DNA from 4 places in the Streptomyces umbrinus genome. Region 1 is predicted to be linked to each of the others. Evidence: riboswitches for the same ligand, from Rfam matches in the RefSeq annotation. Region 1 holds a riboswitch; each other region holds the start of a gene.
What was found. Region 1 has a riboswitch for cyclic di-AMP ahead of QF035_RS43870 (C40 family peptidase). Riboswitches for the same ligand answer to the same signal wherever they lie in the genome.
Positions count from the first base shown of each region.

Region 2: another riboswitch for cyclic di-AMP. It lies ahead of QF035_RS25180 (M23 family metallopeptidase); the one in region 1 lies ahead of QF035_RS43870 (C40 family peptidase).
Region 3: another riboswitch for cyclic di-AMP. It lies ahead of QF035_RS30670 (LysM peptidoglycan-binding domain-containing protein); the one in region 1 lies ahead of QF035_RS43870 (C40 family peptidase).
Region 4: another riboswitch for cyclic di-AMP. It lies ahead of QF035_RS15580 (M23 family metallopeptidase); the one in region 1 lies ahead of QF035_RS43870 (C40 family peptidase).

Region 1 covers NZ_JAUSZI010000002.1:9,921,962-9,928,876, reverse strand. Annotated here, with positions in the region: gene QF035_RS43880 (ATP-dependent Clp protease proteolytic subunit) at 30-665, shown strand; gene QF035_RS43875 (hypothetical protein) at 673-981, shown strand; cyclic di-AMP (ydaO/yuaA leader) riboswitch at 1,398-1,531, shown strand; gene QF035_RS43870 (C40 family peptidase) at 1,535-2,008, shown strand; gene QF035_RS43865 (DUF6328 family protein) at 2,099-2,584, shown strand; gene QF035_RS43860 (ATP-binding protein) at 2,618-3,061, opposite strand; gene QF035_RS43855 (helix-turn-helix domain-containing protein) at 3,325-4,182, shown strand; gene QF035_RS43850 (DUF397 domain-containing protein) at 4,192-4,419, shown strand; gene QF035_RS43845 (8-amino-7-oxononanoate synthase) at 4,400-5,536, opposite strand; partial or broken gene QF035_RS43840 (VOC family protein) at 5,871-6,250, opposite strand; gene QF035_RS43835 (hypothetical protein) at 6,819-6,915, shown strand, end outside.
Region 2 covers NZ_JAUSZI010000002.1:5,767,970-5,774,884, forward strand. Annotated here, with positions in the region: gene trmB (tRNA (guanosine(46)-N7)-methyltransferase TrmB) at 1-520, shown strand, start outside; gene QF035_RS25170 (PrsW family intramembrane metalloprotease) at 653-1,933, shown strand; gene QF035_RS25175 (aldo/keto reductase) at 2,082-3,026, opposite strand; gene QF035_RS25180 (M23 family metallopeptidase) at 3,107-4,156, opposite strand; cyclic di-AMP (ydaO/yuaA leader) riboswitch at 4,168-4,323, opposite strand; gene QF035_RS25185 (PP2C family protein-serine/threonine phosphatase) at 4,627-5,730, opposite strand; tRNA gene QF035_RS25190 (tRNA-Met) at 5,897-5,970, opposite strand; gene QF035_RS25195 (dihydrofolate reductase family protein) at 6,119-6,915, opposite strand, start outside.
Region 3 covers NZ_JAUSZI010000002.1:6,938,236-6,945,150, reverse strand. Annotated here, with positions in the region: gene QF035_RS30685 (peptide MFS transporter) at 1-767, shown strand, start outside; gene QF035_RS30680 (CocE/NonD family hydrolase) at 796-2,790, shown strand; gene QF035_RS30675 (DUF5959 family protein) at 2,891-3,826, shown strand; cyclic di-AMP (ydaO/yuaA leader) riboswitch at 4,183-4,347, shown strand; gene QF035_RS30670 (LysM peptidoglycan-binding domain-containing protein) at 4,351-5,094, shown strand; gene QF035_RS30665 (HAD family hydrolase) at 5,216-6,031, opposite strand; gene QF035_RS30660 (NAD(P)-binding domain-containing protein) at 6,344-6,915, opposite strand, start outside.
Region 4 covers NZ_JAUSZI010000002.1:3,543,694-3,550,608, reverse strand. Annotated here, with positions in the region: gene QF035_RS15585 (M16 family metallopeptidase) at 1-682, shown strand, start outside; cyclic di-AMP (ydaO/yuaA leader) riboswitch at 920-1,080, shown strand; gene QF035_RS15580 (M23 family metallopeptidase) at 1,093-1,866, shown strand; gene QF035_RS15575 (GntR family transcriptional regulator) at 2,172-2,867, shown strand; gene QF035_RS15570 (HPr family phosphocarrier protein) at 3,202-3,483, opposite strand; gene QF035_RS15565 (bifunctional acetate--CoA ligase family protein/GNAT family N-acetyltransferase) at 3,775-6,615, shown strand; gene QF035_RS15560 (DUF5998 family protein) at 6,657-6,915, shown strand, end outside.

The DNA.
Region 1 (6,915 bases):
ACAGGACCTCTCCCGGAGGAGCGTGTGTCATGACCCGACCGTCCGCCCGCCATGTCCTGCCCGAGTTCACCGAACGCACCAGTTCGGGGAGCCGGACCATGGATCCGTACTCGAAGCTGCTGGAGGAGCGGATCGTGTTCCTCGGTACGCCGATCGACGACGTGTCGGCGAACGACGTGATGGCGCAGTTCATGCACCTCGAGTACCAGGCGCCCGACAGGGACATCTCGCTCTACATCAATTCCCCCGGCGGCTCGTTCAGCGCGATGACGGCCGTCTACGACACGATGCAGTTCGTCAGCTGCGAGGTGGAGACCATCTGCCTGGGGCAGGCGGCGTCGGCCGCGGCGGCGCTGCTCGCGGCCGGCACACCGGGCAAGCGGTACGCGCTGCCGGGCGCCCGCGTACTGATCCACCAGCCGTCGCTCTCCGAGCCCGTCCAGGGACAGGCGTCCGACCTGGCCATTCAGGCCGACGAGTTGATGCGTACCCGTGAGCAGTTGGAGGAGATGCTCGCCCGTCATTCGGGCCAGAGCCGGGAGCGGATCGGTGCGGACATCGAGCGGGACAAGATCCTGGACGCGCAGGCGGCGCTGGAGTACGGACTGATCGACCGGATCGTCCCGAGCCGGAAGTCCACCCAGAGCGCACGCGGCGCGAGGTGAGCGGCCGATGCTCCCACCCGAGTTGCCGCCGCTGCCGGCCCTGACCCGCGCCGAGGCCGAACTGATCGACCGTTACCTTGAAGTGGTGGACCTGCTCGGCCGGATCAACCCGGCCCACTCCGGGGACACTTACCGGGGGCTGCGGGCCGCCCAGGCCCTGGTCGGCAAGGCTGCCGCGCTGCGTGACGCACTGGCCCTGATGCACCAACGCGGCGAGCACGAGGTGCACGCGCCGACCCTGGCGCGGGCGCTGCGCGTCCTCGACGGTGAGCGCCGAGCGGGCCGGATCGCGCTACCGCCGCGCTCCGACAGCTGACGTACCGCCACGGACCCGGCGTCACGCAGGCATCTGACGGGACGTCCGGGTCAGAGTTCAAACGGACCGAAAGGTGTACCACCGAACAGCGTAGCCAGAGCTGCTTTTACAGGCCCGTGGGAGTTGCGCAACATGTGTAGCCTCCGTACGGAATCAGACGTTCCGGTGCTGGTACGAGGGTCGTCGACCCCCTCGACGCCCTCCCTTGGGAATGGCTGTCCACCCGAACGGGTGAGTGGTGAGTAAGCCCACAAATCGCCGATTCCGCTCGGCTTTTGGGACATCCGTGCGTCAAGATCCCTTCCGACGACAAGCCCCCGCCACAAGCGGCGGGGCGATCCGGGCGGACGCCGAGTCCTGCCGCCGCCCGGATGACCGGTCGACAGAAGTGGATCGGCAGGAGTGGAGGACCCAGGCACGACGGGTCGCCGGAACGGTCACGCCATGACCGGGCCGAGCAGCCCTTGGGGTGAAGCCGCGTCAGCGGCCGGGCAACTTCGCCAGCCCGAATCCGACAGGTCATCCTTCACAGGCGGCTGACGAAGGGTTGCGCATGACTGCGCTCAATCGTGTCCCGTCGCTGTTCAGCAGGGCCGGTACCGCATCGGCTCTCACCATCGCCGCTGTCGGCGGCGGCATCGTGGCCCCCGGATTCACGTCCGGCGCGGAAGCGGCCACACCCGCGACGAAGGCACTCCAGGTAGCGGCCTCCAAGAAGGGCTCCCCGTACAAGTACGGGGCCGTGGGGCCCAAGCGCTTCGACTGCTCCGGTCTCACGCTCTACTCGTTCAAGAAGGCGGGCAAGTCCCTGCCGCGTACGGCTGCCGCGCAGTACAACAAGACGAACCATGTCTCCGCTTCGAATCGCAAGCAGGGGGACCTGGTCTTCTTCCACTCGGGCCGGAACGTCTACCACGTCGGCATCTACGCCGGGAAGGGACGGATCTGGCACTCCCCGAAGACCGGGGAAGTGGTGAAGCTCCAGAAGATCTGGACGAAGAGCGTCTGGTACGGCCGGGTCAGGTGACCCGCCCGGAAGGTGGCTGCGGTGATCGCCGCGGCCACCTTCCGGGGCCCGGTGCGTGATATTCGCGGCAGAGTGGTTACTCCTTCACTTATGGGCGACCTTCATCACCACGAGGAGCGCAACGAGACGCGGCTCGAGCGCGCCGACCGCAACTTCAACGAACTGCTCCAGGAACTGCGGGTCACGCAGACCGGGGTGCAGATCCTCTTCGCCTTCCTGCTCACCCTCGCGTTCACCCCGCGCTTCCCCTCCCTGGACACCTTCCAGCGCACCACGTACGTCGTCACGCTGCTGCTCTCCGTACTGGCCGCCGCCCTCTTCACGGCCCCGGCCGCGCTCCATCGCCGGCTCTTCCAGCAGGGCGCCAAGCCCCAGGTCGTGAACGCCTCATCGCATCTGGCCCAGATCGGGCTCGGCGTGCTCGCGCTCGCCCTCTCCGGTTCGGTCCTGCTCGTCGTGGACGTGGCGACGGGCCGGGCGGGCGGCATCGCGGCGGGTGCGAGCACCCTGGTCGTCTGTGCGGGGCTGTGGGCGCTCATCCCCCATCTGATGCAGGGCTCCGCCGACAAGGACTAGCGAGCCCTTCACGCCACCAGCGGGGCACGGCGCTCAGTCCGCTCTCACGGGCTGCACCGGCGCCGTCCACGGCAGCATGATCGAGACCGTCTTGCCACCCTCTCTGGTGGGCCGGACCGTCAGCTTGCCGCCGCACTCGACCGTCAGCCAGCGGACGATCACCATGCCGCGGCCGTTGTCCTGCTGGACGGCCGCGGGCAACCGTTTCGGGAAGCGCGGGTGACTGTCGGTCACGCCGATGCGCAGTTGTTCGTCGCGGTCGAGTTCGATGTCCACCGTGAAGGTGGGCGACTGCCCGAACGTGTGCTGTACGGCGTTGGTGGCGAGCTCCGAGACGATGAGCCGGACCGTGTCGGCCGCCTCCGTGTCGGATGGAAGTCCCCATTCGGCCAGCACGTTCATGACGTATGTGCGGGCGGCGTAGACCGAGGCGGGATCGCTCGGCAGAGTGACGGATGCTTCCTGGTGGTCTGCCATGGCGAGGTCGTCCCTTTCCCACGGGACCGGAGTCCGACACGAAGCGGATGACTTCGAGTACGGTCCCGGACTGGTGCTTGCGCCAGAGTGCCACTACCTCGGCGTTCACGGTGGCGATCCACCGAGATATGCATATATCTGTCGCTCGAAGCGGTGAACTCTGCGACGGCCGACCGTATTTGGGCGGGGGGCCGGTTTGTCCTCTACGGTCGGCGTGACGCCGGACGATATAGCGCCGTCGCGACGGTCGGAAGGAGACGGCCATGCAGTACGGTCCCGCTGTGCGCCGCCGGAAACTCGGCGCCGAACTGCGTGCCCTGCGTGCCCGTGCGGGCCTCAAGAGCGGCGAGGCGGCCCGGCTCGTCGGCTGGCACCAGTCGAAGGTGAGCCGGATCGAGACCGGCCGCAGCGGGGTGAAGCCGGCGGACGTGGAGCTGCTCCTCGACGCCTACGACGTCCGGGACGCGGAACTGCGCGAGTTGCTCGTGGTGCTGGCGGGCTCCGACGACAACGGCCGGCACCACTGGTGGCACGCCTACCGGGGTCTTCTGCCGTCCACCTACAGCGACTTCATCAGCCTGGAGTCGCAGGCCAGCGTGATGCGCACGCTGGAGAACTCGGTCGTGCCGGGGCTTCTCCAGACGCCGGAGTACGCCCGTGAGGTGACCCTGGCGGCCGTGGACGGTGCGCCGGACGACAAGGTCGACGCGCTGGTGGAGGTGCGCCTCGCCCGTCAGGACGTACTGCGTTCGAATCCACCGCTCCGACTGAGTGCGGTTCTCGACGAGGCGGCCCTACGACGGACGGTCGGCGGACCGGAGGTCATGGCACGGCAGTTGGAGCACCTCGGAGAGGCCGCGCAACTCCCTCACGTGCGGATTCAGGTGCTGCCGTTCGGAGTTGGAGCTCATGTCGGCGTGACAGGGCCCTTTGTTATTTTTTCGTTTCCGAACACATCTGATCTGGATGTGGTTGTTCTAGACCACTTGACGAGTAGCCTCTATCTCGAACGGAAAGAAGACCTCCAGGCCTACAGCGAGGCCTTCGACTCCCTTCAGGTCCACGCCCTTTCGCCCGAGGAAACGTTGGATTTCATCGCCGGTGTAGCTCACGGCGCATAAGGAGGCACCATGCCCGCCCCCCTGCCTCGGTCCCTACCTTCGAGCACCCGTCTGCACGGTGTGCGGTGGCAGCGCAGCAGTCGCAGCACGGGAATGAACAACTGCGTCGAGACGGCCCGTCCGGCCTCCGGACCATGGGCCGGACTTCTCGCGGTGCGCGACTCGAAGAACACGTCGGGATCCGCCCTGCTCTTCGCCCCCGCCGCCTGGGAGGGTTTTATCGCCGCGCTTCGATGATCAGGCGTACGGCACGGTCGAGTTGCCCGTCGGTGAGGTCCGCGCGGGCGGTGAGCCGCAGCCGTGAGATGCCGTCGGGCACCGACGGGGGGCGGAAGCATCCGACGGCGAGACCGGCCTCGCGGCAGTCCGCGGCCCAGCGCACGGCCCGCTCCGGGGATGGGGCGCGCACGGAGACGACGGCGGCGTCCGGTCGTACGGCTTCGAGGCCCTCGGCCGTCAGCCGTTCGTGCACGGTGGTCGCCACGCTGCGCGCGCGCGTGGCCCGTTCCGGTTCCCTGCGCAGCAGACGCAGGGCCGCGAGGGCCGCGCCCGCCGCCGCGGGGGCCAGACCGGTGTCGAAGATGAAGGTACGGGCCGCGTTGACCAGGTGGTCGATGACGTGGGCCGGTCCGAGGACCGCGCCGCCCTGGCTGCCGAGCGACTTCGACAGCGTGACGGTGGTGACCACGTCCGGCGCGCCCGCAAGGCCCACCGCGTGCGGCGCGCCCCGGCCGCCCTCGCCGAGTACGCCGAGACCGTGCGCGTCGTCCACGAGCAGGGCGGCGCCGGACTCCCGGCAGGCGGCGGCGAGTCCGGTGAGCGGGGCCGCGTCGCCGTCGACCGAGAAGACCGTGTCGGAGACGACGACGGCGGGTCCGGCATGCGTGCCCAGAGCCTTGCGTACGGCGTCGGGGTCGGCGTGCCCGACGACCTGGGTGGTGCCGCGCGCGAGACGGCAGCCGTCGATCAGCGAGGCGTGGTTGCTCGCGTCGGAGACGACGAGGGAGCCGTGCGGAGCCAGCGCGGTGACTGCGGCGAGATTGGCCGCGTACCCCGAGGAGAAGACCAGCGCGGACTCGAACCCGCAGAATTCGGCCAGCTCGCGTTCGAGTTCCGCGTGCAGTTCCGTGGAGCCGCTGACGAGCCGGGAGCCGGTCGCTCCGGCTCCCCAGGTCCGCGCGGCACTCGCGGCCGCCTCGGTGACCTCGGGGTGCCTCGCCAGGCCCAGATAGTCGTTGCCCGCGAGATCGAGGAGCGGGGAGTCGGCGGGGCGGGGGCGCAGGGTGCGGACGAGTCCGGCCCGGCGGCGCGCCCGCGCCTGCTCGTCGATCCACTCGAAAGGCGATCCCGACATATGTCCTCCGGGCCATGAGGTGAGGGTGTTCCATGGGGCGCCGACACATGACATTTCGCCCGGCCCGTCCCCACCTGCCTTTTGTAGGCAACGCACAGACCCTAGCCGGACCACCAGGCGCCCATGATGTGGCAATACCCACACGTCTAATAATCAAGCATGGAAAAAGACCAGGTCAGAGGCTGTATCACACCCTAGACCGAAGATCGTTTCTCACGGCCGCGTCCAGGGAAGGCAACTTGTCGAGTACGTCACGGGCCGCCCCAAGGGTCTTGGGGTTCTTCTTGATGGTTTTTAGTGCGAATAGTCGTCAAGACCGGTGGATCGGTTGATCTCAGTTTCGTTCGGGTGACTTGATCGCAGCGAGTTCGACTTCGCAGCCGTCGTCGTTCTCCAGGTCGGCGGCGTAGTGCTGTGCGCCGCCGGCGTATGGATGCCGCTCGGGGAACATGAGGTGCCAGCCGTGCTGAGCGGCGTCGGCAGTCAACTCCTCGACGGTGGTGGCGTCTTCGACGTGGAACGCCAGGTGGTTCAGTCCTGGCGGCAGCGGTCGTGCTGTTCGGCGGTGAGGGCCGGGGACTGCTCGATGACCAGGTAGGTCGGCCCGAGCCGCCAGCCGCGGCCGCCGTCCCAGCTATGGAAGGTGGCGTAACCCAGCGCCTCCAGCAGCCAGCCGAGCGATGCGAGCGCGCAGTCAAGGTCCGCCACCCACAGCGAGCAGCAGCCGGCATGCCTGGTCGATTGAGGCGGTGGCGGCTTCTTCGGTCAGTCCGCGCTTGCGTGGGCTCATGATGGCTCTTTCCGGTTCGCGGCCTTGCGGCCGCGGGGGTTCAACAACTGGTCGTAGTGGGCGACCGAGGGCAGCGGCCGAGTCTCGGGCGGCAGATGGGACAGCCGCCAGTCGGACAAGAACGTGACTGTCGCCGCAGGCCCTTCCTCAAGGCCCGTGCCCGTCGCCGGAGCGGGGGGCGCCGGTATCGCCCTCGGCAGCCTTGCGGGCCTCCAGCGCGACCGCGTCCGCCGTCAGAGCGCCCGCCCGAGACGCCGCGGCCAGCCCGCAGATGATCCTTGCGGATCGCCGCGTACAGCTCGACCTTCGACTGCGAGTTACCCATGAGGCCCCCAGCCCTTATGCACACCTCACGGTCCCACCACAAGCCCCCGACTGACGTCAAAACAAACCGACATCGCAAACTCGGTCAGAACGCGACTCCCGCACTCATCGCGAAACGACTCCCCAACTCGCGTTCATAGCCAACCGGCCGCCGGGCAAACTGCCGACTTGTCTGAGGGGACCGTTGAAGAGCTCGCCTATCTCGTCAGATTTCGGAACGTAGAGACGTACTCTGCGCAGACCAAGGACCTCCATGAGCCGGTAC
Region 2 (6,915 bases), 4.2 Mb from region 1:
GGGCGAGGCCACCGCCCAGATGGCCACCGAGGACCCCACCACCGGCATCCTCGCCGTGGACGTCCACACCCCGGGCCAGGGCAACCTCCTGAACCTCGCGGACCGAGCCGGCCTGTCCAACCTCCGCGTGGCCAACGGCGACGCGATCATCCTGCTCCGCGAGATGCTGACCCCGGACTCCCTGGACGGCCTGCGCGTCTATTTCCCGGACCCCTGGCCCAAGAAGCGCCACCACAAGCGCCGCCTGATCCAGCCGGAGTTCCTCACCCTCGCCGCGTCCCGCCTCAAGCCGGGCGCACTGCTGCACTGCGCGACGGACTGGGAACCGTACGCCGAGGTCATGCTCGAAGTCCTCACCGCCCACCCGGACTTCGAGAACACCCAGCCGGACGGCGGCTACGCGCCACGTCCCGACTTCCGCCCCCTGACTCGTTTCGAGGGGCAGGGCCTGGACAAGGGACACGTGGTGAACGATCTGCTCTTCCGCCGCGTACCGCATACAGCGAACACGGGCAGCTAGAGCCACACGACGCACGGCCCACACGGCCTGGAGGGCCCCACAAGGCGAAGCCACACAACGCACCGCCCCGCCCCCACGCCCCCGACAGTGCGCTCTCGCGGCCCACGCCCCTCCGTCGTTAGGGTCTTTGTCATGGCCACCGGTCCCCCGCTCCCACCACACCCCGGCTTCCCCGGCATCCCCGCCGGAGGCGCCCCGCACTGGTGGCAGCGCAAGTGGGTCCGCTACAGCGCCCTGACCACCCTGCTGGCCCTCTCCGGCCTCGTCATCCTGGCCCTGGTCCGCAAACAGACCGGCACCGAGGGCTTCCTGGTGGGCCTGGGCCTCGCCGTACTCCCGGTCCCGCTCCTCGTCGCCGCGTTCCGCTGGCTGGACAGAGTGGACCCGGGCCCCTGGCGGAACCTTCTCTTCTCCTTCGCCTGGGGCGCCTGCGCCGCCGCACTGATAGCCATCGTCGCGAACAGCTTCGCGACGAGATGGATAGCGACGGCGACAGCGGACCCGTCCAGCGCCGACACACTGGGCGCGACGGTCATAGCACCCATAGTCGAGGAGTCGGCGAAGGCAGCAGCCGTCTTACTCGTCTTCCTGTTCCGCAGACGGGAGTTCACGGGAATCCTCGACGGCGTGGTGATAGCCGGCGTCACGGCGACCGGCTTCGCGTTCACCGAGAACATCCTGTACCTCGGCACGGCGTTCGGCACGGACCAGCTCAGCGGCGGCAGCGGCATCGCCTCGGTCACGGCGGCGACCTTCTTCGTACGCGTGATCATGTCGCCGTTCGCGCATCCGCTGTTCACCGTGCTCACGGGCATCGGTTTCGGCATCGCGGCGCTGTCCGCGGACCGCCACCAGGTACGCCGAGTACTGCTCCCGATCATCGGGCTGCTGCTGGCGATGGGCATGCACGCGATGTGGAACGGCTCGTCGACGTTCGGCGAGTACGGCTTCTTCGCGGTCTACGCGGCCTTCATGGTCCCGGCGTTCGGCCTGCTGACCTGGCTGGTCATCTGGACCCGCCAGCGCGAACTGGGCACGATCCGCGACGAACTCCCCGCGTACGCGATGGCGGGCTGGCTCACGGCCCCGGAACCGTTCGTCCTCGGCTCGATGAAGGCACGGCGGCTGGCCCGCGATTACGCCACGCACCACGGCGGTCGCGCGGCGGGCAGGGCGGTCGCGGAGTACGAGGCGTACGCGACGTCGCTGGCGTTCCTGCGCCACCGGGGCCGCAAGGGCCGCGCGGGAGCCGACTTCGTCGTACGGGAGCGGGAGCTGCTCCACAAACTGTGGACGCGCCGGGAACCGGCCCGCCCGGCTCTCCTGTACGCGGCCCGGGCGACGGCTCCGGCACCGGTGGCACCGCAGTGGCAGGGTTACCCAACGCCGTACACGTACAACCCGTACCGCTAACAGGCGCAGCCCGACCCACAACGCGACCCCAAAAACACAACCGCACCCCCACCCCAGCCCAAACCCAAGACGAAACCCCACCCCCACCCAAGCCCAAGCCCAAGCCCCATCCCGCCCCTCAACCTCGGCCCCATCCCGCCCCTCAACCTCAGCCAGAAGCCGAGGTCAGCCTCCCCAACTCCCCCTCCGTGAGGACAAGCCCGGCCACCCCCAGCAACGCCGGAAGCTGCTCCACAGTGCGAGCGCTGGCGATGGGCGCGACGACGGTCGGCCGGGACGCCAGCCAGGCCAGAGCCACGGTGGCGACCTCGACCCCACGGTCCCGCGCGACCTCGTCGAGCGCGGCCAGCACCCGCGGCCCGCGCTCGGACTCCAGATGCGCCCCCGCGGACCCGGCCCGCGCGCTGTCGACGACGGCACCCGCCCGGTACTTGCCGGTGAGGAAGCCCGAGGCGAGCGAGGAGTAGGGGACGACGGCCAGACCGGCCCGGGAGGCGACGTCCCGGAGCGGGCCCTCGTACGAGTCGCGGGAGACGAGGTTGTACCGCGGCTGGAGCGCGACGTACCGCGCGAGGCCCTCGCGGTCGGAGAGGTCGAGGGACTCCTGGAGCCGCTCGGGAGAGAGGTTGGACGCGGCGACGGCGCGCACCTTGCCGGCGCGGACGAGCTCGTCCAGGGCCGTGATGATCTCCTCGACCGGCACGGACGGGTCGTCGAAGTGGGTGTAGTACAGGTCGATGTAGTCCGTTTTGAGCCGCCGCAGGGAGGCGTCGGCCGCGGCCTTGATGTTCACCCCGGACAGACCTTTGTACTTGGGGTGCGCACCGACCTTGGTGGCGACGACGACGTCGGCGCGGTTGCCGCGCGCGGCGAGCCAGTCGCCCAGGACGGTCTCCGACTCTCCGCCCTCGTTGCCCGGCGCCCAGGCCGAGTAGGTGTCGGCGGTGTCGACGAAGTTCCCGCCCGCGGCGGTGTAGGCGTCGAGCACGGCGAAGGACTGCGCCCGGTCGGCGGTCCAGCCGAAGACGTTGCCGCCGAGGGAGAGCGGAAAGACTTCGAGGTCGGACGAACCCAGCTTGCGGAGAGAGGTCATGGATGGGTCAACGGCCGTACCGGACGGCCGTATTCCGCACCCAGGAGCCTCTCGGGCCCGCCTTACGGGTCAGGCCCGTCCTACGGGGTGAGCCCCTTGCCCCGCAGCCACGCCATCGGGTCGATGCCGTCGCCACCGCTGGTGTGGACCTCCAGGTGGAGGTGCGCCCCGGTGACGTTGCCGGTCGCGCCCACGCGGCCGATGATGTCGCCGGTGTTCACCTTCTGCCCGACGCTGACGCCGATCGACGACTGGTGCGCGTACCAGATCTCCGTACCGTCATCGAGTTCGAGGACCGTGCGGTAGCCGTACGACCCGTTCCAGCCGGCTTCCTTGATCGTGCCGCTGTGAACGGCCTTGATCGGGGTACCCGTGGGAGCGGCGAAGTCCAGACCCGTGTGCTGACCGGACGACCACAGCGCACCGGACTGCCCGAAGGTCGAGGTGATCGTGTACGAGGAGGTGGGGAGCGTGAACTGCTTGGCGAGCTCGGCGAGGCGCGCGGCCTCGGCCTTCTCCTTGGCCTCCTGGTCCGCCTTCTTCTTGGCGGCGGCGACCTTGGCCTCGGCGGCGTCCCGCTCCTTGGCGGCCAGCGTGGCGGCCTTCTTCGCGGCGGCGGCCTCGGCGGCCTCCTGGGCCTCGCGGTCCACCTGGTCCTGCTGCTGCTCGGCCTGGAGCATGATGCGGGCGCGCAGGGCCTCGCCCGCGTCCGAGTTGCCCTGCTCGGCGTCGGCGGTGGTGAGGCCGACGGCGGTGATCGGGGTGCTGGAGCCCTCGGGGGCGTCGTCGTCCGAGAACGGCGAGCCGACGTTCGGCAGGTCGGGGATCGAGATCGACACCGGGGGCTTGCCGGTCTGCGCGCTGGCCATGCCACCCGCACCGACGGCGGCTATGACGCCGACGCCCAGAACGGTCGAGCTACGGGCGAGTCCGCCGCCGCGCTGCTTGGCGACGCGGTGCCGGCCGCGGACGGGAAGGACGGTCTCCGCGCTGGGATTCCAGACCTCCCACGTCTCCTCGTCCTTACGAGCGCCGTAGGCGAATGTGTCGGGCTTCTTCTCGCCCGAGGACTCACCCGTCAACTCATCCGGAACGAACGAGGGTGTGAGGGCAGACCGGTTGGACGCCACGTAGGCGCACTCCTTTCCTTCCTTCTCGCCTACCGGGTTAGCTGACGGGTTCGGAGCAGGAAGGTCTCCTACGCGCGTCAACCGCGGTGCGCTACACCGCGAAGACGAGCGATTCACCCCAAGTGGTGGTTCCCCGGTTCCCTTGCGGGATTCGGCGCGTGCGCACGGAGCCGACTCTTGTGACGGCTGGGACGACCGCGCTGCGTTATCGAACGTTAATAGACCCGGGCACCGGATTCCAAGCTGTTCCTGATGATCGTTACGGCTCTTGGCCTGGACTAACAGGTCACGAGCGGGGTAAATCGGGCGAGTTGATCGACATTCAGGAACGGGAGCCCTGTTGATGATGCGTCAGATGCTGTGCGGAGGGATGCTGTTCGACTACGAACGGTGATAAAGGCCGCCGAAAGAGCGACGCATCTCACGGCCGCCGCACTCATGACCGTCACGCAATCACCACGACCGCACCCTCACGGCCGCCGCACCGCGAGCAGTGCCATGTCGTCGGTCGCCCCGCCCCCGGTGTGCCGCAGGACGTCGTCCAGTACCGCGGCGAGCAACGCGTCGGGCCCGGGGAAGACCCGCCCGGACAGCCGCCGCGCCGGGTCGTAGAAGACGTCTCGCCGGTCCCGCGCCTCGGACAGCCCGTCCGTGTGGAAGAGCAGCATGGCCCCGCCCGGGAACGCCTCCTCCTGCGCGCGGTCGGGCCAGGCCCCCAACTCCCCGGTCCCGAGCGGCAGGGCCGGCTCAGGCGCGGCGAGCGTACGTACCTCTCCGTCGCCGTGCAGCAGGAGTGGCCCGGGGTGGCCGCGGTTCACGAGGCGTACGACCGGGGTGCCGTGCGGGATCTCGGCGAGCACGGCGGTGGTGAAGTCCTCGAGGACCGCGATGATGTCCCGCCGGACGCCTTCGCGCGCGAGTGCCCGCTCCAGCCGCTGGGCGACCGCCTCCAGGCTCGCCTCCTGCTCGGCGGCCTCCCGGAAGGCACCGATGAGTACGGCGACGACGGCGACCGCTCCCATGCCCTTGCCCCGTACGTCGCCCACGAGGAGCCGTACACCGTGCGGGGTGTCCTGCACGGCGTACAGATCGCCCCCGATGAACGCACCCTCCTGCGCGGCCTCGTACCGTGCCGCGATCTCGAGACCACCGATCCGCGCGGCCGGTTCGGGCAGTACGGCCCGCTGGGCGGCCTCCGCGATCTCGCGGGCGGTGGCGAGGCGTGCGTTGCCGCGTCCCACGAGCCGGTTGATGCCGACGGCGAGCACGGCGGCCGTGGCCACGGTGAGGACCTCGGTGACCGCGCCCGCGTCGAAGGCGAACCTGAGGTGCACGAGGGCCATGCCCACGGTCGCCGCGATTCCCGTCCACACCGTGGCGCCGAGCGAGAAGAGGGGCGCCGCGATGAGCACCGCGGCCGTGAAGAAGGGAGCCGCGGTGAAGTCCTGCGGGCTGAGGAGGTCGTAGCAGACGCCGGCGACGATCAGCAGCTCCGGCAGCGCGCGGACGAGGGTGCGCTGGTGCGAGGCGGTCCTCTCCACGGGCTCGACGCGCACCGGCTCCTGCTCCTCCACCTGTCCAGGCTTCCGGGAGCGGGGGTGGCGGGCGAGCGGACGGGGACCGGGCGGGTGAAGAGACCTGGGAACACCCGAGAAAGCACCTGAGGAAGCGCCTGAAGAAATACCCGGGAAAACACCTGAGGCCGGAATCCTTGATCGGATTCCGGCCCCAGGCCTTCAGTAGCGGGGACAGGATTTGAACCTGCGACCTCTGGGTTATGAGCCCAGCGAGCTACCGAGCTGCTCCACCCCGCGTCGTTGACTCCACTGTACGCCATCTGCGGGACCCGAAGCACACGCGTTAACTTCGCCCGCGCTTCACCGGGTGGTTTGGTACGAAACATGCCGATCGGCGATACGGGTCGGCCCTGCCCGTCGTCCATACCGACGGGAAACGGGCCGGTCAGGCCAGATGACGGTTGGGCGCCTTCGCGTCGGCCTCGTACTCCGCCAGCACCAGGACGTCGGCGCCGGCCGCGGCCAGCAGCCCGCTCCCGTCCGCGCCCGCCACGAAGGTGTCCGGCTCCCGCCAGGCGGTCACGACCCTGCGTACGCCCGCGTCGAGGATCAGCCGGGCGCAGGGCGCGGGCCGTGACGCGCGGCGGGCGCACGGCTCCAGGCTGCTGTAGACCGTGGCGGTCGCGAGCCGCGGATCACCCTGCTCGATCTTGGCGAGGGCGGCCTCCTCGGCATGGGAGACGGGGTCGGACTCACGGGAGTACCCGCGGGCCAGCTCCGTACCGTCGGCCGCGACGACGACCGCGCCGACGCTGAAGGCGGTCCGCGAGGGCGGGCACTCGGCGGCCAGTTCGCAGGCGAGCGCGAGCCATCGGTGGTCGGCGGCGGAGGGTACGGTCCCGGTGCCGGGCGCGGTGGGGACGTACCGCATGAGGACGACGTCCCCCACGGGCCTCGTCTCGATCAGCCGCAGCCGGTTGCGGGGGCCGCCCGGGTAGTCGCCGGGCCCGAACAGCCGGGGCGCGTCCGGCTCACCCACGACGAGGGGCGCGAGGGCGAGCTGCAGTTCGTCGGCGAGGCCCTGGCGGAGGAGCTGGGTGTGGACGCGGCCGCCGCCCTCGACCATGAGCCGCCGTACGCCGCGTACGTCGTGGAGGTGGGTGAGTACGGCACGCCAGTCGACGCCCGGGCCGACGGAGACGACGTCGACGCCGAGCCCGCGCAGAGCTTCGCCGGCCCTCT
Region 3 (6,915 bases), 3.0 Mb from region 1:
TCGCGGTCCTGCTCGCCGCCGCCGGATGGCTGACCATGGGCCGGTTCGTGGACCTGCTGACCCTGATCTCGGTGATCGCGCCGGCGGTCTACTTCGCGGTGATGTTCAGGAGTCCCCGGGTGACCCCCGGGGAACGGGGCCGGCTGCGCCCGTACATCGTGCTCTTCCTGGCCTCCACGGTCTTCAACTTCATCCTCTTCCAGGCGTACTCGACGATGATGCTGCTGGCCGCGTCGAACGCCGAGACGACGATCCTCGGCTTCGGCTTCCCCGCCAGTTGGTACGCGTCCGCCCTGGGTGCCTTCGAGGTGGCGCTCGCCCCGGTCGTGGCCGCGCTGTGGGTCCGGATGGGGCACAGCCAGCCGCACGCCTCCAACAAGATCGCGTTCGGAGTGGTGCTGGGAGGCCTGTCCTTCCTCCTGATGGTGCTGCCGACCTCCGGCCACGACAACGGGGACTACCTGATGTCGGCCTGGTGGATCGTCGGCTCGTACTTCCTGCTGGGGCTCGGCGACATCCTCCTGGAGACCTCCGGAATGTCGGCCACCACGAAGCTCGCCCCGCGGGCCTTCGCCAGCCAGACGATGTCCCTCTGGTTCCTCTCGCTGGCCCTCGCCAACGGCATCCAGGCCCAGACCGTGAAGCTCTACGACGACGTCTCCAAGCCCGCCTACTTCGGCGTCAACGGCGCGATCGCGGTCGCCGCCGGTCTGCTCGTGATCGCCGCCGCGCCCTGGCTGCGCCGCACGATGCACCCGGTCCACTGAGAGCCCACAGGCCCTGGAGGTCACCGCCATGCGCATCCGTACGTCCTTCCCCTACGAGACGACTCACGAGGACCTCCGCGTTCCCCTCCCGGACGGAACCAAGCTCTACGCGCGCGTGTGGCGCCCGCTCACCGACGAACCCGTACCGGCCCTGCTCGAATACCTGCCCTACCGCCTGACCGACTGGACGGCCCCGCGCGACTGGCAGCGCCACCCCTGGTACGCGGGACACGGCTATGCCTCCGTACGCGTGGACATCCGGGGGCACGGGAACTCCGAGGGCATGCCCGGCGACGAGTACTCGGCGACGGAGCTGGCCGACGGGGTCGAGGTCGTCAACTGGCTCGCCGCCCAGCCCTGGTGCTCGGGCAAGGTCGGCATGTTCGGCATCTCCTGGGGCGGCTTCAACTCCCTCCAGATCGCGGCCCTCGCGCCCGAGCCGCTCAAGGCGGTCGTCACGGTCTGCTCGACGGACGACCGCTATGACAACGACGTGCACTACATGGGTGGTTCCGTGCTCGCCGCCGACATGCACGCGTGGGCGGCGACCATGCTCGCGTTCGTCTCCCGCCCGCCGGATCCGGTCTACGCGGGCGAGGTCTGGCACGACCTGTGGGTCAAACGACTGGAGACCGTCGATCCGTTCCTGCACACCTGGCTGGCGCACCAGACGAGGGACGACCACTGGCGCCGCGGCAGCGTGTGCGAGGACTACTCGGCGATCCGGGCGGCGGTGCTCGCGGTCGGCGGCTGGCACGACCCGTACCGGGACACGGTCCTGCGCCTGGTGGAACACCTCGTGGCGGACCGCGTACGGGGGATCGTCGGGCCGTGGTCGCACCAGTACCCCGACCGGGGGCTGCCGCCCGGCCCGGCGATCGGTTTCCTCCAGGAGACGCTGCGCTGGTGGGACCACTGGCTCAAGGGCACGGAGACCGGGATCATGTCCGAGCCGCTCCTGCGCTCGTACGTCAGCGACTCCCACCCGCCCGCCACGGTGTACCCGACGCTGCCGGGCCGCTGGGTCGGCGATCCGGCCTGGCCCTCTCCCCTGGTGGCTCCGGTGACGTACGTCCTTAAGGGTGAGCCCGTGGTGGTGCGGTCGCCTCAGCACACAGGGGTGGACGCGGGCCGCTTCTTCCCCTTCGGCAACGACGCGGACCTGCCGCCCGACCAGCGGGACGAGGACGCGAAGTCGGCGTGCTTCGACTTCGAGGTTCCGGAGGAGATCTGGGTACTGGGCCGCCCGGGCGTGCGCCTGAGACTCACCACGGAGGCGACACGAGGACAAGTAGTGGCCCGGATCTGCGACGTGGCCCCGGACGGCTCCTCGACCCTCGTCACCCGGGGCGTCCTGAACCTGTCAGCCCGTCATGGCCGCGACCAGGTGGTTCCCTGGAAACCGGGCTCTACGGAGGATGTGGCTTTCGACCTGAACGCGATCGGCCACGCCTTCCCTCCGGGCCATCGCGTCCGTCTCGCCGTCTCCTCCGCGTACTGGCCGTGGATCTGGCCCCAGCCGGGTTCGGAAGCGGGCTTCACCCTCACCCCTTCGGGCAGCGCACTGGAACTCCCGCTCCGCGCACAGGAGTCGGACCCCTCCATCTCCTTCGATGAGCCGGAGCAGTCGGAGCCCATGGGGGTCAACTTCCCCGCGACACTGGACGAGCCGCGCCCCGAGCGCCTCGTCGTCCGCGATGTCGCCAAGGGCGAATGGCGCCTGGAGGTGGACCCGCGCTATGGAGGCACCCGTGTGTATCCCGACGGCCTGGAATTCACCGAGGAGGCCCTGGACACGTACACGATCGTCGAGTCGGACCCGCTGTCGGCCCGGGCCCGCTCGGACTGGTTCGTCCGGTTGCACCGTCCGGATCTGCCGTGGAACGCGAGCGTGGAGGCGCACTCCGAAACCACCTGCGACGAGGCGGACTTCATCACCTCGAACGAGGTGATCTGCAAGGACGGCGACGAGGTGGTGTTCCACCGCACCTGGGAGAAAAGGATTCCGCGGACCGCGGGGTGAGCTCGTACGCTCCCCGAATGACGGCGAAGGCGTACGTGGACCCCACACCCGCAAACGCGTGTGCAGGGCCAACGACCGCAAACGCGTATGTAGGGACCCCATGACCGCCTACGCCTATGTGGGGCCCGAAGACATAAGGGAGGCCGTCCTAAGGGAGGCCGTCCGGCGCGGCGGAGGTGGCGCCCGGATCCGGACCCCGGCCGACCTCGACGCCTTCCTGTCCGCCCGCCCCGCCGACGAACTCGACGAGCCGTTCACCTTCGTCGTCGACGCCTCCGTGACCCTGCGCCTGGCCCCACGCCGCTCCGAGCACGTGGCATGCGCGGAAGGGGAACCGGTACGCGCCGCCGGGGAGTTGGGCTTCGCACAGACCTCCTCCGGCTGGGCGGTCACGTACGCGAGCAACCAGTCCACCGGCTACTGCCCCGACCCCGAATCGTGGCGGTCGCTCGCGGCGGCCCTCACCCGCGCGGGCATCTCCCACTCCGGCGCCCACACCAGCGGCTACACCCACCCGATCACCTACCGCCGCTGCCCGTCCTGCGCCGAGTGGAACTCCGTACAGGACGCCCATTTCGTCTGTGCCCTCTGCGACGCCGACCTCCCGGCCGACCACCGCACCGGCCCGACGGACCTCGCGCTCCTCGCCGACGAGGAGGGCAACTCGGTCAGGATCACGGTCCTCGGCCGGCACCCACTCATGACGGCGGGGCTCGCGGCCGAGATCGTCGTGGAGACGCCTTTTGTCAGCGGCCGCCTCGAACTCGCTCTGTGGCGCCGCCGACTTGAGACCTGGGGGCACGCTCTGGACGCCGCATTCGACCGCGGCGAGGACATCGCATGGATGACGGTGGAGCGAGGACCGTCGATTTCCGTTCGGCTCACGGGAGAACGGGATTGCCCCGAGGTGATCGTGGAGGACGACACGATTTCCATGGCCACCGTGTGCGTTCCCGTCGATCTTCCCCGGAACTGGATCGACAGCCACCGGCAGAAACTGCGTGACGTACTGACTCTCTGGAACCCAGAAGGCTGACCCTCTGGAACCCTGAAGAGCAGTGAGAACGTTTCTGGACAAGTAGTCCCTTATGCCGACTGGGCGGACATCCAGACCCCGCCCGACTTGCCCGTATTAGACACATCACGCACCTAATTCCCCACCTGCGCACGTGAATTGGGTCACGTCCGCTCCGGATGGCCACTTTGCCAAGCCGGTCGATTCACCTTTGCGCAAAGCAAGTTGAACTTCGCCTTCCGAATGGATCAAGAATTCCCATCTGCCCTGAACAGGCAAATGACATCTCCATGTGAATTCTGGGCTTGTTCACGGCATGTGCTCTCGCATACGTTCACGTCACTCCGGATGGACCGCCTAATCCTGCCGCCGCCCGGAGATCCCAACCACCCATTCACTCGCGTACGGCAGGAGCGGGGGACCCAGGTAAGCCGCCGGTCCGGATTCCGGAACGGCTCGGGGTGAAGCCGCGTGCAGCATGCGGCCGGGCAGCTCCCGCCCGAACCCGACAGCTCACCTCGCAGGCGTCGGAGAGGAAACGCGCCATGGCCGCACGAGGCAAGCACCGCCGCCCCAGAATGAACACCCTCACGCGCGGCATCATCGCCGCGGGAACCGGCGGAGCCGCGCTCGCGCTCCCCATCGTGGGCGCGACCGGCGCCCAGGCCGCACAGCCGGCGCAGGCCGCCCAGGTCGCACCGGCCGCGGTCCCGCAGGTCTCGCTCGTCACGTACAAGGTGGTCGCGGGCGACACCCTGACCAAGATCGCCAAGAAGCACTCCACGAGCGGCGGCTGGCAGAACCTGTACAAGGCCAACCGCGCGGTCATCGGCGACGACCCGGCGGTCATCCGCCCCGGCCTCAAGCTGACAGTCGGTACGAAAAATGTCCAAACCTCGACAAAGACGGCCACTGCGACCAAGGCGTCCACCGCGTCCGCCGTCACCCCCGCCGCCGCGAAGACGTACACCAACGACCTCGACGGCTGGATCAGGGAGTCGCTGGACATCATGGCCCAGCAGGGCATCCCGGGGTCGTACGACGGCATCTACCGCAACATCATGCGCGAGTCGTCGGGCAACCCGCAGGCCATGAACAACTGGGACTCCAACGCCGCGGCCGGTACGCCGTCGAAGGGGCTCCTCCAGACCATCGACCCGACCTTCAACGCCTACCACGTGGCCGGCACCTCGATGGACCCCTTCGACCCGGTCGCCAACATCACGGCGGCGTGCAACTACGCCGCCGCGAGGTACGGCTCGATCGACAACGTCTTCGGGGCCTACTGAGCGGGCCGGTACCGGGCCGACCAATGCCGGACGTTCTGGTGCCGGGTGTGCCCGCGGCGAGGGAGACCGACCTCTCCGCGGGCCGCCAGGCTTTCTCCTGACGCAGAACCCTGACTCAGAACTAGGGCCGCGAGCCGAAGAGCCGTTCCAGCACCACCGCGATGCCGTCCTCCTCGTTCGACAGGGTCACCTCGTCGGCCACCGCCCGGAGTTCGGGGTGGGCGTTGGCCATCGCGACGCCGTGGGCCGCCCAGTCGAACATCGGGATGTCGTTGGGCATGTCACCGAAAGCGATCGTGGTGGCGGGAGTGAGGCCGAGGTGTTCGGCCGCCAGGGCGAGACCCGTCGCCTTGGTCACGCCACATGGCTGGAGTTCGACTGTGCCGGGGCCGGACATCGTGACTGTGGCGAGGGAACCGACCGCTCCGCGGGCCGCGGACGCCAACTCGTCGTCGGACAGCAGGGGATGGCGCAGCAGCACCTTGCTGATGGGTTCCGTCCAGAGGTCGTCGCGGCGCAGGACGCGTACCGCGGGGAGCGTCGGGTGCGGCATCTCGTACCCCGGCTCGATGAGCGTGAGTCCGTCGACCCCGTCCTGGTCGACCGCGGCGTACACGTCCCCGACCTCCGCCTCGATCTTGCCGAGCGCCGTCTCGGCCAGCTCGCGGTCGAGGGTGACCGACCAGACCATGCGCTCGGCACCGGCGTCGTACAACTGCGCTCCCTGACCGCACACCGCCAGTCCCTGACTGCCCAGTTCGTCCAGCAGGGGGCGTACGCGTGGTGCCGGGCGCCCCGTCACCACAAGGTGCCTGGCACCTCTCGCGATTGCCATCGCCAGCGCGGCGCGTGACCTGTCCGAAAGGGTGTCGTCGCCTCGCAACAACGTCCCGTCCAGGTCAGTGGCGATGAGTGAATATGCAATCGGTGCGGCCATGATCAGAGAATACGGATCGAACGCCCCAACGACTCGACGGGAACCGGACGTCGTCCGGTATCTCGTCAGGCACAGGGGTCGTCACAGGCACCATCCGTCGGCCGTCCGGGGGCAAATCGCGGGCGAGGAGGAGCAGTTGGCCATGCCCTGCCTGCTCCCTCGCCCCCGGTCAACCGGCCCGTCGCCCGCCCCCGGGGCCCCATCTCCCGGTGCCCGGCCTCGTTCCATGGACGCGGCTCGCGCGCGACCTTCGCGCGGCTCGGCGGCTTCGGCGACGCATTGATGCGTACGCGCACGAAGCGGAGGTTCCGCTCAGCCGCGCGCCCCCACCAGATGCCGGACCAGCCTCGGTGAGGCGAACTCCGTCCCGCACACGAACCGCATCACCGGCCCGTACGAAGCGGCCGCCGACAGCCCCGTGAAGTACAGCCCGGGTACGGAGGACCTGAACCCGGCGCCCAGCTTCGGTGTCCTCCGGCTCACCGCCAGCTCCGTACGCAGTTCGTGCCCGAGGAAGTCCATCGCGGCGAGGTCGACGCGGTATCCGGTCGCGGCGACGACGTGGTCCGCGGAGAGTTCCTCGACGCGTCCGTCGAAGGTCTGGACGGCGAGGGCCGGGTGGCCGCCCGCCGATCCGGAGTGGACGATCCGCGACACCTCGCTCACCTGCACCTTCCCCTCGAACCGCTCCCGCAGCCACCAGGCGCCGAGGGGGCCGAGCACCCGGCGGACCAGGAAGTGACGGGCCTGCGGCGGCAGATGACGGTACGGGTGGGGGTAGTAACTGAGTGCCCACAGCGACCAGGCCCGGCCGAAGGGCGACTCGGGCCGCAGCCGCGGCTGCGTCCACGGGGGCGCGCCGAAGGCGACCGAGCCCTTGCCGC
Region 4 (6,915 bases), 6.4 Mb from region 1:
GCAGGCCCAGGCCCGTCCCATCCCGCCGGTGACCGCCGACGACACGGGCCGCGTGATCATCGTCGACCGTCCCGGAGCCGTCCAGACGCAGCTCCTCATCGGCCGCGTCGGCGCCGACCGGCACGACCGCGTGTGGCCCGCCCAGGTGCTCGGCACGTACTGCCTCGGCGGCACCCTCACCTCGCGCCTGGACCGCGTCCTGCGCGAGGAAAAGGGATACACCTACGGTGTGCGGGCGTTCGGCCAGGTGCTGCGCTCCGCGCCGGACGGGACGGGCGCCGCGATGCTCGCCATCAGCGGCTCCGTGGACACCCCGAACACCGGCCCGGCGCTCGACGACCTCTGGAAGGTGCTGCGCACCCTCGCGGCCGAGGGACTCACCGACGCCGAGCGCGACATCGCCGTGCAGAACCTCGTGGGCGTGGCGCCGCTGAAGTACGAGACGGCCGCCGCCGTCGCGGGCACCCTCGCCGACCAGGTCGAGCAGTACCTGCCGGACGACTTCCAGGCGACGCTGTACCAACAGCTCGCCGCGACGGGCACCGTGGAGGCCACCGCGGCCGCCGTGAGCGCCTTCCCGGTGGACCGTCTGGTGACCGTCCTCGTCGGTGACGCCGCGCAGATCGAGGAGCCGGTCCGGGCCCTCGGAATCGGCGAAGTCAGCGTCGTGACAGCGGAGTAGAACGCGGAGCGGAACAGGGTCGTTCCACGGAGAACCCAGGTGACCGAAGAGTCGCCTGGGTTCTCCTTTTGCCCGGACTTCAGCACCCGAACTGCGGGTTGTCCGTATTGATAGGGAGGTTGCCTGTCTGCCCTGTGGCATGCGCTACAAAACCCTTGATCCGTTTGTTGATTGAAAGACGCCCCGCTTAGCGTCGGTCCGGCTGTTCGTCAGGCAGTGCGCCGCGCCCGCGGCACCGGACAGTCATCGCCGAGTCCCCGTACGGCGCGAGCCAGGGGAGCCGGGGACCCATACGTAGTCCCTGGGGTGAATCGGACGCCCTTCCCGAAGGGGGTCCGTAGGAGACCTTCCTGCTCCGAACCCGTCAGCTAACCCGGTAGGCGAGAAGGAAGGAAAGGACCAGCCACTTCATGGCGTTCACTCGCGCCGCCGGGAAGCACCGTCGTCCCAGCCGTATGAAGCGCACGACCAACCGGACCGTCGGCGTCGCCGCACTCGCCACCACCGGTGTGGTCGGCACCCTGGCTGCTCCCGCACTCGCCGCCGAGAGCCCGGCCGAGCAGACCCTGACCCAGGCGATCACCATCGGCGACTCGGTCGCCGACCAGATCGACGCCCAGGCCGCCGCCCAGCAGCAGGCCGCCGACGAGACCGCCGCCCGCGAGAAGGCCGAGGCCGCCGCCAAGGAGCGGGCCAAGGAAGCCGCGGAGAAGGCCAAGAAGGAGCGCGAGGTCAAGGCCCGCGCCGCCCGTGCGGCCGAGCGCGAGCGCCTGCTGAAGTCGTACACCGCGCCCATCTCCGGCTCGTACGTCTCCACCGGCTACAAGGCCGGCGGCGCCGTCTGGTCCTCCGGCAGCCACACCGGTATCGACTTCCACGCCGCGAGCGGCACCGCCGTGCACGCGGTGGGCGCCGGCACCGTCGTCGAGGCCGGCTGGGGCGGCTCGTACGGCAACGAGGTCGTCATCAAGATGAACGACGGCACCTACACGCAGTACGGGCACATGTCGTCCCTCGGTGTCTCGGTCGGCCAGACGGTCACCCCGGGCCAGCAGATAGGCCTCTCCGGGGCGACCGGCAACGTCACCGGGGCGCACCTGCACTTCGAGGCGCGGACGAGCGCGGAGTACGGCTCGGACATCGACCCGATCGCGTATCTCCGCCAGCACGGCGTGAACGTCTGACGGTCGGAGACCGCCCTCCCACGCGGCAGCCTTCCCACGCAACGGCCCGCCCGCGCGGACACCTCTCCCGAAGGCCCCGGCTCACCGAGCCGGGGCCTTCGCGCGGTTCTGATCACTTCCTGACGGCTTCTCGGCCACTTCCCGGCCGACTTTGCACCGGACGACTGCCTGTTCAGAAGCCAGGTGTGTCCAAAAAATATCCACGGATTCCGGTCCGCCATCGGAATTTCCCGCTCTCTGCAATAGAGTCACCGAACAAGCGTCAATCGACCGCGTTTCGCGGGGGTTAAGGCGGAGGTCCGGTCATGCGTATTCCCGCGCACTCGGTATGCACGGCGATCCGTGACGACATCGTCGCGGGTGTCTACGAGCGCGGCAGCCGGCTCACCGAAGAACTGCTCGCGCGCCGGTATGGCGTCTCGCGGGTCCCCGTGCGGGAGGCCCTGCGCACGCTGGAGGCGGAAGGCTTCGTCGTCACACGCAGGCACGCGGGCGCGTGCGTCGCGGAGCCCACCGAGCAGGAGGCCGCCGACCTCCTGGAGATGCGCATGCTGCTGGAGCCGCTGGGTGCCGCGCGCGCCGCCCAGCGCCGCACCGAGGCGCACCTCAAGGTGCTGCGCGGCCTGGTCAGGCTGGGCCAGGAGCGGGCCCGGAGGGGCAACAGCGAGGATCTGCGCTCGCTCGGCGGCTGGTTCCACGAGACGCTCGCCCAAGCCTCCGGAAGCCCCGCGCTGACCTCCACGCTCGCCCAGTTGCGGCACAAGATCGCCTGGATGTATTCGGTCGAGGCGCCCGCCCACCCCGCCGAGTCCTGGGCCGAGCACGGCGCCATCGTGGACGCCGTCGCGCGCGGCGACAACGACCGGGCCAGGGCGATCACGGCGCTGCACACCGAGCGGGCGATGGCCGCGCACCGGCTGCGCTTTCCCGGCGGCGGTGACCGCGCGGAGCGTGTGAGGACTTCGCAACATCCCGTAAACACGGCGGGCCTGCGGCATTAACAGTGGCGCCGTATACAAAGAGAGTTATTCGCCGGGGTCTATTTCTGCTGCCCCTTTTTCCACGTGCCGGGAATTTCCGCGCACGTGATTTCCGCATGCGCGGAACCGGATGCGCGGAACTCGGTGCGCGGGGCATGTGAAAAAGCCTGGATGGTGCCGACGGCGAGGCGGAAAGTCGCGCACCGGCGTGAGGTACGGACAAAACGGCGGCGAGGTTACGGGAAAACGCCGGTGTCACGGGCGGGCAAATCGCCGCTCGCCACGCAGACAGAAACGGCGGAGCCGCGTCACCCGATACGGGTCGACGCGGCTCCGCCGTACGTGGTCCGCGAGATCAGACGGTCTCGGGGAGCTCGTCGAGGCCCTCGGCGACCAGCTTCGCCAGGCGGTCGAGCGCGGCGTCCGCACCCTCGGCGTCGGAGGTCAGGACGATCTCCTCGCCGCCCTGGGCGCCGAGGCCGAGAACCGCGAGCATCGAGGCGGCGTTGACGGGGTTGCCGTCAGCCTTGGCGATCGTCACGGGGACGCCGGAGGCCGTGGCCGCCCGGACGAAGATGGAGGCGGGACGGGCGTGAAGGCCCTCGGCCCAGCCGACGTTGACGCGGCGCTCAGCCATGTGATGCTGCCCTTCAGGTGTCTCACGGTTGTCTAGACCATTGTTCCATATCGTGAAGCGTGCCCCGAGCGGGTGCGGATTCCGGGCCCGAGGCGGCTTCGGTCACCCAAGACTGCCTCGCGCCCCTGCCGGACGCGAGCCCGCCGTCGCCGGGACGTGAACCCCTGGGGTGTGCCCCCTCCGGAACACGAACCCCGGGACACGTACCGACACGTTCCGCCATGTATCCGGGACATGAACCCCCGCGACCAGGACCGGCCGTTGTCGGACCCGAGCCGTACTCTGGGCCCCATGCAGACCTCGCCGGACCGGCACGAGTACCCCGCTCACTGGGAGGCCGACGTCGTGCTGCGCGACGGCGGCACCGCGCGCATCCGGCCGATCACGGCCGACGACGCCGACCGCCTGGTCAGCTTCTACGAGCAGGTGTCCGACGAGTCGAAGTACTACCGCTTCTTCGCGCCGTATCCGCGCCTGTCCGCCAAGGACGTCCACCGCTTCACGCACCACGACTTTGTGGACCGGGTGGGGCTCGCGGCCACGGTCGGCGGCGAGTTCATCGCCACCGTACGCTACGACCGCATCAACGCCGACGGCCTCCCCGCCTCGGCCCCCGCGGACGAGGCCGAGGTCGCCTTCCTCGTGCAGGACGCCCACCAGGGCCGCGGCGTGGCATCGGCCCTGCTGGAGCACATCGCGGCCGTCGCCCGTGAGCGCGACATCCGCCGCTTCGCCGCCGAGGTGCTGCCCGCCAACAACAAGATGATCAAGGTGTTCACGGACGCCGGGTACCAGCAGAAGCGCCACTTCGAGGACGGCGTCGTACGCCTGGAGTTCGACCTGGAGCCCACCGACCGCTCGCTGGCCGTGCAGCGCGCGCGGGAGCAGCGGGCGGAGGGGCGCTCCGTGGCCAGGCTCCTCTCGCCGGGCTCGGTCGCCGTCATCGGCGCGGGCCGCACACCCGGGGGAGTGGGCCGCAGCGTCCTGGAGAACCTCCGCGAAGCGGGCTTCACCGGGCGCCTGTACGCGGTGAACGGGGCACTTCAGGAGAAGGAGCTCGGCGGAGTGCCGGCATACGGCTCCGTCCGTGACATCCCCGAGCCCGTCGACCTCGCCGTCGTCGCCGTCCGGGCCGAGCGCGTCCCCGAAGTCGTCGCCGAGTGCGGTGAACACGGGGTGCAGGGGCTCGTCGTGGTCTCCGCGGGGTACGCCGAGAGCGGCCCCGAAGGCAGGGAGCGCCAGCGCGAGCTCGTGCGCCAGGCGCGTACGTACGGGATGCGGATCATCGGACCGAACGCCTTCGGAGTCATCAACACCTCACCGGAAGTGCGGCTCAACGCCTCGCTCGCACCGGAGATGCCGCGCGCGGGGCGGATCGGTCTGTTCGCCCAGTCCGGCGCCATCGGCATCGCACTGCTGTCCCGGCTGCACCGGCGCGGCGGCGGGGTCACCGGCGTGACCGGTGTGTCGACGTTCATCTCCTCGGGCAACCGCGCGGACGTGTCAGGCAACGACGTCCTTCAGTACTGGTACGACGACCCCGACACCGATGTCGCCCTCATGTACCTCGAGTCCATCGGGAACCCGAGGAAGTTCACCCGCCTCGCGCGGCGCACCGCGGCGGCGAAGCCGCTGGTCGTCGTCCAGGGCGCACGGCACGGCGGGGCCGCGCCCCAGGGGCACGCCGTCCGGGCCACCCGGCTGCCGCACGCGACGGTGTCGGCGCTGCTGCGCCAGGCCGGCGTCATCCGGGTGGACACGATCACCGAGCTGGTCGACGCGGGCCTGCTCCTGGCGCGCCAGCCCCTGCCGATGGGGCCGCGGGTGGCGATCCTCGGGAACTCCGAGTCCCTCGGGCTGCTGACGTATGACGCGTGCCTCGCCGAGGGCCTGCGACCGCTGCCCCCGGTGGACCTGACCACGGCCGCCTCGGCCGAGGACTTCCGCGCCGCGCTGACGCACGCGCTGGCCGACGACGGCTGCGACGCCGTCGCGGTCACCGCGATCCCGGCGGTGGGGGAGACCTCCACGGCCGACGCCGCCCTGGCGGAGGCGCTGCGCTCCGCCTCCGCCGCCGCTCCCGACAAGCCGGTCCTCGTGGTCCACGTCGAGCTGGGCGGCCTCGCGGAGGCGCTGTCCGCGGCCGCCGGCACCGCGCCCCAGGCGGCTCGCCCCTCGCCCCCGTTCGCTGGCAGCAACCACCCCATCCGCCCGGCGGACCGCCCGCCGACGGTGGCGGAAGTCCCCGAGGCCGAGACCGACTCCCGCCTCATCCCCGCCTACCCCGCCGCCGAGCGGGCCGTCCGCGCCCTCGCCGAAGCCGTGAGGTACGGCCAGTGGCGGCGCGAGGCCGCCGACCCCGGTCGCGTCCCCGAGTACGAGGACATCGACGAGAAGGGCGCGGCCGAACAGATCGACGGCCTGCTCGGCGACGGTGGCATGGGCGGCCTCACCCTCGGCCCGGACGACGCCTGCACTCTGCTCGGGCGGTACGGCATCGACGTCCGCCGTGCCCTCCCCGCGCCCACACCCGACGAGGCCGCCGCCGCCACGGAGCGCCTCGGCTACCCGGTGGCGCTCAAGACCACCGCTCCCCACCTGCGCCACCGCGCCGACCTCGGCGGCGTACGGCTGGATCTGGCGGACGAGGAGCAACTGCGCAGGGCGTACGCCGAGTTGACCAGCCTCTTCGGGACGCCGGAGGAGCTGCGCCCGGTGGTACAGGCGATGGCACCGCGCGGCGTCGACACGGTCGTACGAGCGGTTATAGACCCGGCGGCGGGAGCGGTGCTCTCCTTCGGGCTCGCCGGGGCCCCGTCGGAGCTGCTCGGAGACACCGCGCACCGGCTGATTCCGGTCACCGACCGGGACGCGGCCTCGTTGGTCCGGTCGATCCGGACCGCACCGCTCCTCTTCGGCTGGCGGGGCTCCGCGCCGGCGGACGTCGTGGCCCTGGAGGAACTGCTGCTGCGCCTGTCACGCCTTGTCGACGACCACCCCGAGGTCGTCTCCGTGTCCCTGGAGCCCGTCGTCGTGGCCCCGAACGGGCTGAGCGTGCTCGGCGCCTCCGTGCGGCTCGCGCCGCCGCCCGTCCGCGACGACCTCGGTCCGCGCACACTTCCTGTGTACTAAGCGGTGCCTCGCAGTCAGTGCGCCCCCGTAGGATGGACGTCATGGCCAAGACCAGTACGACGACCCAGGGGCTGCGAGCGGCGATCGAGCGCAGCGGCTACTACCCGGCCCTCGTGGCCGAGGCTGTGGAGGCAGCTGTGGGCGGCGAGCCCATCCGGTCGTATCTGGTCCATCAGGAGACGACGTTCGACGCCAACGAGGTGCGTCGGCACGTGACGGTGCTCGTCCTCACGGGAAACCGTTTCATCGTGAGCCACACCGACGAACAGGCGGCGGACAGCACGTCCCCGACGCCGTACG